One region of the Pseudarthrobacter sp. CCNWLW217 genome, then DNA from elsewhere that is predicted to be linked to it. Evidence: riboswitches for the same ligand, from Rfam matches in the RefSeq annotation. Region 1 holds a riboswitch; each other region holds the start of a gene.
The links. Region 1 has a riboswitch for S-adenosylmethionine ahead of V9L18_RS12665 (bifunctional o-acetylhomoserine/o-acetylserine sulfhydrylase). Riboswitches for the same ligand answer to the same signal wherever they lie in the genome.

Region 1 (5,149 bases):
CCGCAACAAGGCACTACCTGGGCGGCTCCGCCCCGGCGCTTCCTGTCGACGGTGCCCTGATGCACGTGGTGCTGCTGGACGGTCGGATGGCGGGCTCCTGGCGGCACACACTGCTTTCGGGCCGCTGCGAACTGGATATCCGGCTGTTCGCCTCCACCGATCCGGCACCAGGCTCTGCGCTGGACGCTGCCATCGGCGACGCCGTGGACAGGTACGCGGCTTTCCTGGGCATCCCCGCGGTCCGGGTGCCGTCCGGGGCTAAGCTGGAAGGACACACATGAGAGGCGTTACACCGTGAACAGCTTGTTCTTCTGGATCATCATTTTGTCGTTCCTGATTCCGATGGCGATGCGGATGTACCGGAAATCCGTCAACAAGCGGAACCAGGACCAGAGCTTTTCCGGGCGTTACCCCGACCAGTTTCCGGGCGGGGGCCAGTTCCCCGGGCCCCAGAGCCGCCAGCCGCGGGACGGCTACACGCAGCAGGATTACATGAGCGGCGGATTCCGCCAGATCAACGGCCCGCAGCCCCTGCCGCCCAGCCAGCCGCTGCCGCCCATGATGCCAGTGCCGCCCGCAGACCAGCAGTTCCCGCCCTACGGCCAGCCTGTGCCGGGACAGGCAGCGGAGGCACCCCAAAAGCCTGCCGCCCCTGCAACTCCCCCGCCGCCGTCGGCCCCCCAGGGCTATCGGGCCCGCAAACTCGCGGAACTAGACCAGCAGTACAGCAACGGCGAGATGGCCGTGGACGAATACATGAAGCGGCGCTCCGAAATCATGGACGGCTGACCAGACGGCTTCCTAGGCTTCCGGAACGTTCGTGGCGCCGTGAGGTGCCCGGTCAGACCAGGAAATTCTTCCGGAGTTGGCTCCCCAGCTGGCCGATCTCGGTCAGGAAGCCGTCATGGCCAATGGGCGCTTCGATAACGTGGACATCCACGGCTCCCGGAAGCGCGGCAGCGAGCTCGTGCGACTGCGACGGGAAGTAAAGCCGGTCCGAGTCCACCGCGGCAACAAAGAACTTTGCGGAGGCCCTCGCCAGGGTTTCGCTGAGGGTTCCCCTCCCCCGGCAGACGTCGTGGCTCATGAGGGCCTCGGTGATGGCGATGTAGCTGTTGGCATCAAAGCGGCGGACAAGCTTGCTGCCCTGGTGGTCAAGGTAACTCTCCACCTGGTAGCGCCCACGGTCCCCCAGCGCGGCTGCCCGCAGCGGCGTTTCGGGAGTCTGGGCCGTCCGCCCGAACCGCCCATCGAACTCCTGGGCTGATCGATAGGTGATGTGGGCGATCCGCCGCGCCAGGGCCAGCCCGTCCTCCGGGAAAGGCCCTCCATAGTAGTCGCCACCGTTGAAGTTGGCGTCCTGGCGGATGGCGAGCGTCTGGGCCTGCGCAAAGGCGATCTGCTCGGCGGTGCTGGCGGCACCGATCGAGATCACGGCGCAACGCTCCACCCGTTCGGGGTAAATGAGCGCCCACTCCAAGGCACGGGCACCGCCCATGGAACCGCCCAGCACCGCGTACCAGCTCCGGATGCCCAGCTGGTCCGCCAACCGGGCCTCGGCGGCGGTGCTGTCACGGAGGGTCACCAGCGGAAAGCGGGAACCCCAGGGCCGGCCGTCGGGAGCAGGCGAGGACGGCCCGGTGGAACCGTAGCAGCCGCCCACAATGTTGATGGACACCACAAAGAACCTGTCCGTGTCCACCGGCGCACCTGGACCGGCAAGTTGCTCCCACCAGCCCGGCTCGTCGCTGTCACCGCGTGTCACGTGCGTGCTGCCGGTGAGGGCGTGCTCAATGAGGACGGCGTTGGAGCCGTCCTCATTGAGCGTTCCCCACGTTTCATAGGCGAGCGTGACCTCGGGCAGGTATCCGCCCGCTTCCAGTTCAAGGCCGCCGATGCTGGCGTAACGGACCACGCCGTTTTCGGGTACTGCGGTACGGGAGACGGTAATCGTCATGTGGAGACCTTTTCTACGCGCTTGCCGGCCGTCGAATGACCGGCAGGCCAGGTCTTCACCCGGGGCACCCCGCCGCGAAAGGAGGGTTGCCGGCCAGCAAGCCGGGGCTGTCGCTGGCACTCATGACCTTCTCCGAGTGTACGAAACCAGCCCCGGATCTGGCTAAGAGTGTGACTGGTTTGTGACTCCACAATGCCTCTCCTGCCGGGCGCCGGACTCCCGGGGCCGGGAATCCGGCGCTGAAACCGCCTTAGAGAGCGGCCTTGGCCGCCCGGAAACCTGCCTCCAGGTCCGCCAGGATGTCATCGATGTGTTCGATGCCCACGGAGAGGCGGACCAGCCCCGGCGTAACGCCCGCAATTGCCTGCTGCTCCGGGGAGAGCTGGCTATGGGTGGTGGACGCAGGGTGGATGACCAGGGACCTCACGTCGCCGATGTTCGCCACATGGCTGTGGAGCTCCAAGGCGTCCACAAACCGCTTGCCCGCCTCGGCCCCGCCGGCCAGGTTGAAGGCCACCACGGCTCCTGTGCCCTTGGGGCCGTACTTGCGTCCGCGCTCGTACCAGGGGCTCGAGGGCAGCCCCGCGTACGCTACCGACTCGACGTCGTCACGGGCTTCCAGCCACTGCGCCACCGCAACGGCGTTCTCAACGTGCCGCTCGACCCGCAGGCTCAGCGTCTCCAGGCCCTGGGCGATGAGGAACGCGTTGAAGGGCGATACTGCGGAGCCGAGGTCTCGGAGGAGCTGGACGCGGGCTTTGAGGATGTAGGACAGATTGGCGCCCAAGGCGCCGCCCGCGCCAAGGTCACGGGCATAGACCAGCCCGTTGTAGGTGGGATCCGGGGTGTTGAAACCAGGGAACCTATCCGGGTCTTGACCGAAGTCGAAGTTGCCGGAGTCCACGATCACCCCCGCGATCGCCGATCCGTGTCCGCCAAGGTATTTGGTGGCCGAGTGGACCACAATATCGGCGCCCCACTCCAGCGGGCGTATGAGGTACGGCGTGGAGAGCGTATTGTCCACCACCAACGGAACGCCGGCCTCGTGGGCGGTCCGGGACACCCCTTCGATATCGAGGACATCCTGGCGCGGGTTGGACACGACCTCGGCAAAGAACAGTTTGGTGTTCGGGCGGACGGCCTCGCGCCACTGGTCCAGGTTATCCGGGTCCTCGACGAACGTCACCGAGATGCCGAACTTCTTCAGCGTGTACCCCAGCAGGTTGTACGTGCCGCCATAAAGGCTGGGGCTTGCCACCACATGGTCCCCGGCTTCGGCGATATTGAGGATGGCGAAGGTTTCGGCCGCCTGCCCCGAGCTCAACAGGAGGGCGGCCAACCCGCCTTCCAGGCTGGCGATCCGTTGCTCCACGGCGTCCTGGGTGGGGTTGCCGATCCGCGTATAGATCGGTGCCAATTCTGCGAGCGCGAAGCGGTTGGCGGCGCTTTCGGCACTCGGGAAGACGAACGACGTCGTCTGGTAGATCGGGAGGGCACGCGCCCCTGTGGCGCTGTCCGGCTCCTGGCCGGCGTGGATCTGGCGGGTTTCAAAAGACCATCCGTCGGACATTCAAGGCTCCTTTGACATGGGCCCGGCATGCTGGGAGCACCACGGGCCGCGCTTGCCGCCCGGCCGTTGCCGGGCAGCCAGGTCCTCACCCGGGGCACCCCACCGCGGATGGAGGGTTGCCGGCCAGCGAGCCGGGGCTTGGCGCTGGCGCTCATGACCTGCGTTCAGTGTAGGAACCGTTCGACGGCGCGCAACAGCATTGTGACGAACATGGTCACCCGGCGCTCTTCCCGGGGGTGATGGAAAGCCCGATGTCCACTCGTGACGCACCCGAAAGTTGGTAAGGATACCCTTAGCTGAGAGCCCGATCACAAAGTGCCAAGATGAGGGCATGCGCATGGATCACGTCTCTTACGCCTGTGAACACGATGGCCTGGCTGCCACCACCGAACGTATTTCGTCCGCCCTCGGCGTTGAAGCCGTAAAGGGCGGAGTGCACCCCCGTTTCGGAACCCGGAACATGATCATCCCTCTCGCGGGGCACAAATATCTGGAAGTAGTCGAGGTGCTTGACCACCCGGCATCGGACAAGGCACCGTTCGGACAGGCAGTCCGGGCACGCTCCGCTGCCGGCGGCGGCTGGATGGGGTGGTGCGTCGAAGTTGACGACCTCGCCCCCTTCGAAGCACGCCTCGGCCGCTCCGCGGTCAACGGAAACCGCAAGTTTCCCGACGGCCGCGAACTGGTCTGGAAGCAGATCGGCATCCTGGGCCTGATCGCGGACCCGCAGGTCCCGTACATGCTCAAGTGGGAAGGCGATCCCGCCCTCCACCCGTCCAACGCCTACGACAGCAATGTCAAGATGTCCTGCCTGACCATCGCCGGTTCCGCTGCACGGGTGACCGAATGGCTGGGCGAACCGGTGGAGAAGCCACTTGAGGACGTCGCCGTGGACTGGGTAGCTCCGCACGGGACCCCCGGCATCCTGTCCGTCACGTTCGAGACCGCCTCCGGAGCAGTCACCATCTGATTGCTTTCTTCCGCCGGGCCAGCACGGCCTGCCAGGCAGCCATGCCCGGCAACATACTTCGGCCGCCATCAGCGGGTGCCAACGATGCCACCCACCGATGGCGGCCGAATCCCTTTAACTTCCCCGGCCTTAGTCTGCCTAACCGAGGCCGACGGCCTTCCCAAACAGGCTGAAGCCAACAAACGCCACGATGTCCAGCAGGGCGTGGGCAATGACCAGCGGCATAACGCGACGGGTCCTGGTGTACAGCCAGGCGAAGACCACCCCCATCACAGCGTTCCCAATGAAGGGCCCGAAGCCCTGGTAGAGGTGGTAGCTGCCGCGCAGCATGGAACTGGCGAAGATCGCCAGCGGAACGCTCCAGCCGAACGCGCCGAAGCGGTTCAGGAGGTACCCCACCACAATAACTTCCTCCACGACGGCATGCCGCAGTGCGGACAGGATCAGCACAGGCACCGTCCACCAGTACGCATCCAGTGCGCTGGGGATGATGGCGGTGGTGATGCCCAGGGCCCGGCCCGCAGCATATAGGCCGAGGGACGGAACGCCGATCAGCGCTGCGAGGCCCAGCCCCTGGAGCACGTCGCGACCGGGCCGGGCAAAGTCGAAGCCGAGCTTCCGGAACGCCGAGCCGCCCTGCGGGGCCCCGGAG
Region 2 (5,149 bases), on a different contig from region 1:
GGCGGCAAATCCCGAACCACGCACCGGCTTCATTGACCGCGCACTCGTCGCCGCCTACGACGCCGGCATCGAGCCGATCCTGCTGGTCACGAAAGCCGATGTCAAAGACCCTGCCGAACTTCTGTCGAACTACGAGCACCTGGACTTCCCGGTCATCATCAGCCGGACGGCCGACGCCGCTGCATCCGGCATCGATGCCCGCTCCGACGACGGGCTCTCGGCGCGCCTCGACAGCGATGCCGTCGCCCAGCTTCGGGCCTACCTCGATGGCAAGGTCACGGTGATGCTGGGACACTCAGGCGTAGGCAAGTCCACCATGGTGAACGCCCTGACCGGAGCCGAGCGAGCCACTGGCGGAGTCAACGCCGTGACAGGCCGCGGACGCCACACGTCCTCCTCGGCCCTGGCCCTTAAGCTGGCCGACGCCCCTGCTGGAAGCTGGATCATCGACACCCCCGGCATCCGGTCTTTCGGACTGGCGCATGTCGACGCAGACCGCATCCTCCGCTCCTTTCCGGACCTGGAACCGGGCACGGATGCGTGCGAGCGCGGCTGCAAACACAATGCCAGCGCAGTCAATTGCGGCCTGGACTCCTGGGTTGCCGAAGGCCATGCGGGCCCAACCGGACCCGCCAGGCTCGCGTCCCTCCGTCGCCTACTCGGCACCGATCCCCGCATGGAGGGGCAGGAAACCAAGGAATTGGGCAGCGTCAACTGACCCGCCCGGCCGGCTGGGAGCAGCGCCCAGGCTGTTCAGGACGCCGCCCGAAGCCGGGGTCCCCAACCACACGGCGCTTTGACGGTAGTTTGGAACCATGATCCAACCCGCTTCGAGCTACAACGATGACCTGCGCCTGGCCCACGTGCTGGCCGATTCCGTGGACGACCAGACCATGAGCCGCTTCAAGGCACTGGACCTCCACGTCGAGACCAAGCCGGACCTGACCCCGGTCACTGATGCCGATAAGGCCGCCGAAGAAGCCATCCGTGGCCAGCTCTCCCGTTCCCGCCCCCGCGATGCGGTCCTGGGCGAGGAATTCGGCAGTTCAGGCCATGGCTCCCGGCGTTGGATCATCGACCCCATCGACGGCACCAAGAACTTTGTCCGTGGCGTACCGGTGTGGGCAACACTGATTGCGCTTGTGGACGAAGGAGAGCCCGTCGTCGGCGTCGTCAGTGCCCCTGCCCTGGGCAAGCGTTGGTGGGCTGCCAAGGGCGCAGGCGCCTACATGGGCCGGTCACTGGCTGCGGCCACCCGGCTGAAGGTCTCAGACGTGTCGAAACTCTCGGACGCTTCCCTGTCCTACTCCAGCCTGAGCGGCTGGAGGGACCGCGGGAACCTGGATGACTTCCTTGGGCTCACCGAAGACGTCTGGCGCACGCGTGCCTACGGCGACTTCTGGTCCTACTGCATGGTGGCCGAAGGCTCCGTGGACATTGCGTGTGAGCCGGAGCTGAATCTCTACGACATGGCGGCACTGGTCCCGATCGTGGTGGAGGCCGGCGGCCGCTTCACCTCCCTCGAGGGTGAAGACGGTCCGTTTGGCGGCAACGCGCTGGCGACGAACTCCATCCTGCATTCGGAAGTCCTCAAACGGCTCAACCCCGACCTGGACGACCTCCTCTAGCAGCCCAAGTGCCGAATTATCAACGGCGGACGCCTCCTGATGGGGGCGTCCGCCGTCGTATCTTCGGATAACCATGGGTATTTCCATCCGCGCGTAACAAAAGCCTTAACATTCGGACGGGCTTCCTGCCCGCCCCGCCCATGTTCTACGCTCTTAACAGGTCACGAGTGCCAGCGCGAAACCCCGGTTTGCTGGCCGGCAACCCTCCATTCGCGGTGGGGTGCCCCGGGTGACGACCAGGCCGGTCCGGAACGGACCCGGCAAGCGCGGATTCCCGGGACAGGGAGTCCCTCTAAAGTGAGGTCTCTGTGACAACAGCCACCGTCTCCCCCAACTCCGCCGTCCGTACCCTGGCCGCAAACGACACCGCAGCCCTGTTCAGCGAACGGCTCGCCGTTGCCGGACGGCCGCTCTCCGCCGTCACCGGCGCCGAAATCCAGGCCCCGCTGATCCAGGGCGGCCACGTGCGTTACGCCAACCTGGACTACGGCGCCTCTGCCCCGGCCCTCTCGGTTGTCTCCGCCTACCTCAACGAGATCCTGCCGTTCTACGCCAGCGTCCACCGCGGCGCCGGCTACGCATCCCAGATCAGCACGTCCGTCTACGAGAACGCCCGGAACATCGTGCGTGACTTCGTGGGAGGCCGGCCCGGTGACTCCGTCATCTTCACCAGGAACACCACGGACTCCCTGAACCTCCTCGCCGGGTGCCTTCCGTCCGCGGACGGCCGCCCCACGGGGGAGGTTTTGTACCTCGACATCGAGCACCACGCCAACCTCCTGCCGTGGCAGGGCGTCCCGCACCGCAGCGTCGTTGCGGCCGACACCGTGGCCGGCACCATCGAGGCCCTCCGTGCCGAACTGGAACAGGGCGGAATCAGCCTGCTCGCCGTCACGGGCGCCTCCAACGTCACCGGCGAAATCCTGCCCATCCGTGCCCTCGCCGCCCTTGCCCACCAGCACGGCGCCCGGATCGTCGTCGATGCCGCGCAGCTCGCGCCGCATCGCCGGATCAACATCAGCGCCGACGACGTCGACTACCTCGCTTTCTCGGGCCACAAGCTCTACGCGCCCTTCGGCGCAGGCGTCCTCGTGGGGCGGTCGGACTGGCTCGACGCGGGCACGCCGCATCTTGCCGGTGGCGGCGCGGTGCGGGAGGCCAGGCTCGACGGCGTCAGCTGGGCCACCGGCCCAGCCCGGCACGAGGGCGGTTCGCCCAATGTCCTGGGCGCCGCCACACTGGCTCGCGCCACCCAGGTCATCGCATCGCTGGATCAGGACCGGTGGCACGCCCACGAGTCGGCTATCCGGTCGTTCCTGGTGGAGGGTCTGCAGAAGATCGAAGGCGTGACGGTACACCAGATCTTCAAGGACACCGATCCGGACACCGACACCATCGGCGTAGTGAACTTCTCGGTGGAAGGCTACGACGCCGGCCTGGTGGCTGCCTACCTGTCAGCAGAACACGGCGTAGGCCTCCGCGACGGCCGGTTCTGTGCCCACCCCCTGCTGAAGCGCCTGGGCCTCCCGTCCGGCTCCCTGCGGGCAAGCTTCGGCGTTGGGTCCCGCCTCGAAGACGCCCAGCGTCTGCTGGCTGGCATCGAGGAACTCCGCCGAACCGGCCTGGGCTGGGACTATGTGGTTGACTCGGGCCGCTGGGTTCCGGCTAACGACACCCGCAAATACCCGGACTGGGCACCCAATACGCCTGGCACGGCAGGCGCTGCCCCCTGCATCGACGACTGATCCGGGTTACCCGGCTCATGCGGTAAATTCGAAGGATACCCAAGGGCATCTGGCGAAGGAGGCTGCACGTGGCGCGGGGTGGCCCCAAACTTGACGACGTACGCCGTCAGGAGCTTGGTCAGAGCTTCCAGGACGGAGGCGAACACTACGAACGCGTGCGCCCCGGTTACCCCGGCGATTCGGCCGACTGGCTTATTCCGGCGGGGGCCCGGGATGCCCTGGACGTGGGAGCCGGCACCGGAAAATTCACGGTCCTGCTGCTCGACCGCGGATTGACCGTTTCCGCCGTGGACCCCTCCGCAGACATGCTCGACCAGTTGCGGATCATGCACCCCGGTGTTGCGGCCACTGTGGGCACTGCCGAGGCGACGGGATTCGCGGACTCCTCGTTCGACGTCGTCAGCGTGGCGCAGGCATGGCACTGGTGCGATCCCCTGGCCGCCAGTACGGAGCTTTCACGGGTTCTCCGCGCCGGCGGAAGGTTGGGGCTGATCTGGAACCAGTTGGACACTTCAGTCCCTTGGGTTCACCGGCTTTCCCGCATCATGCACGCCGGGGATGTCTACCGGCCGCACTTCCAGCCGCCCTTGGGACCGGAGTTCGTGGAGCTGGAAAGCCATGTTACCCGCTGGGAAGACGCGCTCACCACGACAGAGATCATGGAGCTTGCCAAGTCGCGGAGCTACTACCTCCGTTCCGGCGATACCACCCGCGCCAAGGTCCTCGCGAACCTGGACTGGTACCTCCACGACCATCTGGGACACTCCCCCGGCGCGGGCCTGGGACTGCCCTACCTCACCCTGACATGGCGGGCCGCAAAAGCGTGACGCCCTCCGCGCAACGGGTAGGCTTGGTGTCGTGAAGACCAGCGCGCCCTCCTCCTCCATCGAGGACTACGTCAAGGTCATCTACTCCTTCACGGAGTGGCAGGACAAACCCATTACCTCCTCCCAACTTGCGCAACGGCTGGGTGTGGCAAACTCCTCCGTGTCCGAGATGGTCCGCAAGCTCAAGGACCAGGGCCTGGTGGACCACAAGCCGTACAGCGCAATCACCCTCACCGACGCCGGCGTGCGGCTTGCGCTCTCCATGGTCAGGCGGCACCGGCTGATCGAAACCTATCTGGTCCAACAACTTGGCTACAGCTGGGATGAGGTCCATGATGAGGCCGAGCATCTCGAACACGCCGTCTCGGACACGTTTATTGAGCGGATGGCGGCGAAACTGGGAAATCCACTTCGGGATCCCCACGGCGACCCCATCCCCGGCGCCGATGGCACGGTCCGGATGCCACACGCCCACCTGATGAATGAATTGGATCAGGGACACACCGGCCGGATCACCCGAATCAGCGATGAGAACCCTGACTTGCTCCGGTACCTGTCTGCCGAGGAGATCGACCTCGACGCCGAGGTGGAGGTAGTGGGCCGCAAGCCATTCGGCGGGGCACTTGTAGTGCGAATCAGCTCCGCGGGGAAGACTCGGGAGTATGACCTCGCTGATGAAATCACCTCGGCCTTGTGGGTGCACAGCGACGCGCCGCACGCCGGCTGCGTCCTCGGAAACGGCTGAATGGCCGGCACTGGGGCACCTGGCTGGCGTGCATGGCTGGCGGTGGCCGGCGGCGGACTCCTCGGGACCGAACTCCGGTACGGCCTGGGCCTGGCCTTCCCTGATGCCGCGGGAATGATGCCCTGGACCACGCTGGGCATCAACGCGGCCGGGAGCTTTGTCCTGGCAGCCCTGACTACGTTCTGGATCGCAAGGCCCCGCACG
Region 3 (5,149 bases), on a different contig from region 1:
ACCGCCCGTGACATGCTTGAGGAAAATGCACCGCGGGCGCGCATAGACGTGGCCCGGGCCTCGCCTCCACCGAAAGGCAGCATCATGGTCAACGACGCCACGGCCAACACGTTCCCGGCCCACGAGGACCGCACTGCCGTCATCCTCGGAGGTGCCCGCACCCCTTTCGGCCGTTTCCGCGGCAGCCTGTCTTCCCTCTCCTCCAGCGAACTGGGCGCACATGCGATCCGCCATGCGCTGGAACGCGCAGGTGTGGCGCCGGGGCAGGTACATGCGGTAATCGTGGGGCAGGTCATCCAGGCAGGAGCCGGCCAGGGACCGGCCCGGCAGGCAAGCCTGGGGGCAGGCATCGGCTGGGATGTCCCCACGGTCACCATCAACAAACTCTGCCTCTCCGGGCTGACCGCCGTGATCGACGCGGCACGGATGATCCGCGCCGGGGAGGCTGATTTCGTCGTGGCCGCCGGCCAGGAATCCATGACCAACGCCCCGCACCTGCTGCCCCGCCTGCGTACCGGCGTGGCCATCGGCGATACCCCGCTGGTCGATTCCCTGAACCACGACGCCCTCCAGGATCCCATCTCCGGAATCCTGCAGGGCGCCGCCACCGATGCCGGCAATGCCGAGCGCGGCATCAGCCGCGGGGAGCAGGACGAAGTTGCCGCCCGCTCCCACCAGAGGGCCGAAGCCGCGCGGAATGCGGGACTGCTCGCCGAAGAGATCGTTCCCCTGTATATCCCGCAGCGCCGCGGCCCTGCCGTCACCGTCGATGCCGATGAGGGGATCCGGCCGGGCACGACGGCGGAGGCCCTGGCGGCGCTTATGCCCGCCTTCTCCACGGCCGACTCAGCCACCATCACCGCAGGTTCCGCCTCTCCCCTCTCCGACGGCGCGGCCGCCGTCGTGGTGGCCAGCAAGGCGGCCGCCGAACGGGCGGGGCTCACCTGGATTGCCGAGATCGCCGCCCACGGGCAGACGGCCGGGCCGGACGGCTCTTTACATTCCCAGCCGTCCCGCGCCATCGAAAGAGCACTCCGCGCAGAAGGGATTTCGGTGGAGGACCTGGACTTGGTGGAAATCAACGAAGCGTTCGCCTCGGTGATCATCCAGTCAGCCCAGGACCTTGGCATTTCTGCGGAGAAGATCAACGCCGAGGGCGGGGCGATCGCGCTGGGCCACCCCGTCGGCGCCTCGGGGGCACGGCTGGTCCTGCACCAGGCCCTGGCGTTGAAACGGCGCGGCGGCGGCATCGGCGTCGTGGCCTTGTGCGGCGGCGGCGGCCAGGGCGAGGCCCTCATCCTCAGGGCCTGACGCCCGTCCCCACGGGCGTCGCCGCTGCTCAGGCCCCGGTACCCGCCAGTATTAGCAACGGCACCAGGCGCTCGGCACACGAGACCAGAACAAGCGTCCTGGGCCCCGCGCCGGCCCGGTTGTTAACCCCGGTGTCGTCGCACCAATCCAGGTTGTACGGGTGCGCCCCCACTGCCGCCTTGCCGGGAGCCGCGCCCGGCGGGACGGTGAACACAAAAGTAAACGCGCCGTCGTCGCTCATGGGTGCGAGTTCCTCCAGCATCAGCGATCCAAAGGCGTCCCGCACCGTCACCTGGACCTGCGCGTTCTGCCCGTAGCGCGCATCGCAGTTGGTGTCCTGCGCGCTGACCGTAACCTGCTCACCGGGTTTGGCTTCCGACGGCGTGACTGTGTACGCGGGCGGCATGCAGGGCGGCGGCGCGAAGACGTCCCGGCAACCACTCAACCCCGTGGCCACCGTGGCCAGTACGAGGAATGCAGCGGCAGTCCTCAAACGCGCGAATACAGCCAGTCCCCGCCCAGATTTCCCCATGGACTGATTGTCCCGTCCGGGTGACGGCCGCGGAAGCACGTGTTGGTTACGGAACATGACGACGGCGGCGGTGCGGCCAGGCGGGCCAAGTGTTACGTTTTTGAGGAGTAATGAGAACCGGCGCCAAGCCCTGACTGGCCGGTCGGCAACCCTCCCTTTCGCGGCGGGGTGCCTCAGGTGAATACTCGGCATATCGACATTCGAGTTGCAAGCGTGAGAGAAGGAGATCCGTCGTGTCTGACGCACCTGCCCCTGAAGAAAAACTGTCGTACCGGCTCATCACAGGCCCGGACGACCGTAATTTCTGTGAGCGGATTTCCACCGCCCTGGCCGAAGGCTATGTCCTGCACGGCAGCCCGGCTGCCACGTCCAACGGCGGCCAGGTGATTGTGGCGCAGGCACTCATCCTCCCGGCCGCCATCGCCAGTGCGGACGCCGCCGTCGCCACCGCTGTGGAAGACCTTGAGTTCGAAGGCGAGGGCCACGCGTGAGCTACGCCGGAGACCTCACCCCGCAGGAAGCCTGGACCAAGCTGGAGCAGGGCGCCATCCTGGTGGATGTCCGCACCGAGGGTGAGTGGGCGCACATCGGCATCCCTGACACCAAGGCAACCGACAACGACCCCCTGTTCATCCAGTGGACGTTCCCCGGCGGCATCCCCAACCCCGAGTTCCTCACCGACCTGAGGCAGCAGGCGCCGGAGGACACCGGCACCGAACTCCTGTTCATCTGCCGCTCAGGCCAGCGCTCCGTCTCCGCTGCCATCGCCGCAACCCAAGCCGGCTTCACCTCCTACAACGTCCTGGAGGGCTTCGAAGGCGAACCGGACCGCTACGGCGAGCGCACCGTCAACGGCTGGAAGAACCGCGGCCTGCCAACCAACCTGGGAAAGAACTAAGTGACCTTCAACGAAGATGCCGCCGGCTGGAGCCCTGACACCCAGGCCGTCCGCGGCGGGCTGGACCGCACCAACTTCCAGGAGACCACCGAACCGGTGTTCCTGAACTCCGGATTCGTCTACGAGTCCGCCGCCGCAGCGGAGCGCGCCTTCACCGGCGAGGACGAGCGCTTTGTCTACTCCCGCTACGGCAACCCGTCCGTGGCCACCTTCCAGGAACGGCTCCGCCTGCTCGAAGGCACTGAGGCGTGCTTCGCAACGGCGTCGGGAATGTCCGCCGTGTTCACCGCCCTGGGTGCCCTGCTGGCCGCTGGCGACCGCGTAGTGGCAGCCCGCTCACTGTTCGGCTCCTGCTTTGTGATCCTGAACGAGATCCTGCCCCGCTGGGGTGTTGAGACGGTGTTCGTCGACGGACCGGACCTGGAGCAGTGGCGTGCGGCCCTGTCGGAGCCCACCACGGCAGTGTTCTTCGAATCGCCGTCCAACCCGATGCAGGAAATCGTGGACATCGCCGCGGTCAGCGAACTGGCGCACGCCGCCGGCGCTACCGTCGTCGTCGACAACGTCTTTGCCACACCCCTGCTGCAGCGCTGCGGCCAGCTCGGCGCGGACGTGATTGTGTACTCGGGCACCAAGCACATCGACGGCCAGGGCCGAGTCATGGGCGGCGCCATCCTGGGCACCAAGGAATTCATCGACGGGCCGGTCAAGCAGCTCATGCGGCACACCGGCCCGTCGCTGTCGGCCTTCAACGCCTGGGTACTTACCAAGGGCTTGGAAACCATGGCCCTGCGCGTGAACCATTCCTCAGCCACGGCACTGCGGCTGGCCGAATGGCTCGAACAGCAGCCTGCCGTCAGCTGGGTCAAGTACCCCATGCTGAAATCGCACCCGCAGTACGAGCTCGCGGCCAAGCAGATGAAGGCCGGCGGGACCGTGCTCACCCTGGAGCTCGCGACGACGGACGGCCGCTCCGGCAAGGACGCCGCCTTTGCGCTGCTGGACGCGCTGCGGATCATCGACATCTCCAACAACCTGGGCGATGCCAAGTCCCTCATCACGCACCCGGCCACCACCACCCACCGTGCCATGGGTCCCGAAGGCCGCGCCGCTATCGGGCTCAGCGACGGCGTGGTGCGGCTGTCCGTGGGCCTTGAGGACGCGGACGACCTCATCCGCGACCTGGAACAGGCGCTCAAGCAGATCTGATCGGCGCCTGCTTACGGGGCGGAATTGACCACTGAGGTCTCAACCGAGGTCCAAGCGGTCGCTGTTCCGGCTGGGAAGGTCTCGCCAGGTGTCAGCGTGACCACTCGTTCTCCGATCAGCAGCCCTGTGTCGGGATCAATGATGATGTCCGTCCGCGTTTCCCTGTCCGGATGCTCGATCCCGATCGCTGTGCCTACCTTGCCATCAAGGTTCGCCTCCTTGTCTACGACGGTGACTCCGGGAATGAGCGCGGCCGCTTTGTACAGTGCAGCGCGAAGGTCCGCCGGGACGACTCCGGTCTGCAGGGCGGCGGCGATGCTTTCCAGCGTTTCGGCTTCCGGCCTGCCTTGTTTGCCTCGCTGTCGAATGGTGTCCAGGAGTGCCTGGGGGTCGCGGGGCAGAGTCTTCACGCCTTCCTCCAGGGGCAAGCCGGCGAACAGCAGCCGCGGTACTCCGTAGAAGTTACCTCCCGGTGCCCGGAGCAGTTCTCCCGCGCCGTGGGGGTTTTCAGACTGGGATTGCTGGTATTTGGTGGCCTCTGCTTTAGCTTCCTCGCTGAAGAACGTCGTTGGGATGCGGGCTTCGCGGTTCCAGATCCATTCGGAGGCATGGTCGGCTGGGACATAAAGCTGGTCCGAAGATTTGTCCAGCCACTCCACCGAACGACCGCCTCCTCCGGGGTCCCCCAAAGCGACTCCGGCGGCGTATACCGCTGTGGTCTCGATCTTCAGGTACTGGCCGGGTCCCACTTCCGGGTCGGAGGTCTGGATGGTTGCTTCGGCCGGCACCAACAGTCGATCCCCCGCTACGTTCCTGCTACCCGGGCTGGATTTCGAGGTTAACAGCTACTGTGTCCCCTGCGCTGATGCGGGCCGCAGTCCTGATCGCTTTCTTCACCGGCAGCAGGTACGAGCCGGATTTGCCGTCCGGGAAGACCGAAGTTTGCCACGTGTGGCCGGAAATTTCGGCTGTGACTTTGACCGAGCCGAAGCCCTTCCGGAGCGGAGCCGCTTCCTCGCGGAGGTCGTCGGCAATGACCTCCGGGAGGGTGAGGAAGTGCCATCCGGCTTCTCCCGGGTAGAGCCACAATTCGGCACGGAACGAGTACGACGACGTCACGGCCTGAGTATGGCATGGCACCTTTCCCAATGCATCAGCTGTTGTGGGCACGGCGGATGCGGCTGGTCAGGCCCCGGGTT

Region 2: it holds a riboswitch for S-adenosylmethionine, as region 1 does, so the genes downstream of both, V9L18_RS03665 (aminotransferase class V-fold PLP-dependent enzyme) here and V9L18_RS12665 (bifunctional o-acetylhomoserine/o-acetylserine sulfhydrylase) in region 1, are expected to answer to the same signal.
Region 3: it holds a riboswitch for S-adenosylmethionine, as region 1 does, so the genes downstream of both, V9L18_RS12190 (DUF1737 domain-containing protein) here and V9L18_RS12665 (bifunctional o-acetylhomoserine/o-acetylserine sulfhydrylase) in region 1, are expected to answer to the same signal.

Annotation. Positions count from the first base shown of each region.
Region 1 is NZ_JBBCBT010000010.1:20,316-25,464, reverse strand. Features, by position in the region: gene V9L18_RS12680 (winged helix DNA-binding domain-containing protein) at 1-281, shown strand, start outside; gene V9L18_RS12675 (hypothetical protein) at 295-789, shown strand; gene metX (homoserine O-acetyltransferase MetX) at 842-1,957, opposite strand; SAM riboswitch class IV at 1,970-2,085, opposite strand; gene V9L18_RS12665 (bifunctional o-acetylhomoserine/o-acetylserine sulfhydrylase) at 2,208-3,527, opposite strand; SAM riboswitch class IV at 3,571-3,686, opposite strand; gene V9L18_RS12660 (VOC family protein) at 3,859-4,497, shown strand; gene V9L18_RS12655 (CPBP family intramembrane glutamic endopeptidase) at 4,636-5,149, opposite strand, start outside.
Region 2 is NZ_JBBCBT010000002.1:236,200-241,348, reverse strand. Features, by position in the region: gene rsgA (ribosome small subunit-dependent GTPase A) at 1-718, shown strand, start outside; gene hisN (histidinol-phosphatase) at 816-1,628, shown strand; SAM riboswitch class IV at 1,788-1,901, shown strand; gene V9L18_RS03665 (aminotransferase class V-fold PLP-dependent enzyme) at 1,937-3,373, shown strand; gene V9L18_RS03660 (class I SAM-dependent methyltransferase) at 3,442-4,200, shown strand; gene V9L18_RS03655 (metal-dependent transcriptional regulator) at 4,232-4,945, shown strand; gene V9L18_RS03650 (fluoride efflux transporter FluC) at 4,946-5,149, shown strand, end outside.
Region 3 is NZ_JBBCBT010000009.1:122,786-127,934, forward strand. Features, by position in the region: gene V9L18_RS12180 (acetyl-CoA C-acyltransferase) at 85-1,311, shown strand; gene V9L18_RS12185 (hypothetical protein) at 1,340-1,843, opposite strand; SAM riboswitch class IV at 1,950-2,063, shown strand; gene V9L18_RS12190 (DUF1737 domain-containing protein) at 2,077-2,334, shown strand; gene V9L18_RS12195 (rhodanese-like domain-containing protein) at 2,331-2,741, shown strand; gene V9L18_RS12200 (O-succinylhomoserine sulfhydrylase) at 2,742-3,950, shown strand; gene V9L18_RS12205 (hypothetical protein) at 3,962-4,738, opposite strand; gene V9L18_RS12210 (DUF1905 domain-containing protein) at 4,767-5,069, opposite strand; gene V9L18_RS12215 (LysR family transcriptional regulator ArgP) at 5,136-5,149, opposite strand, start outside.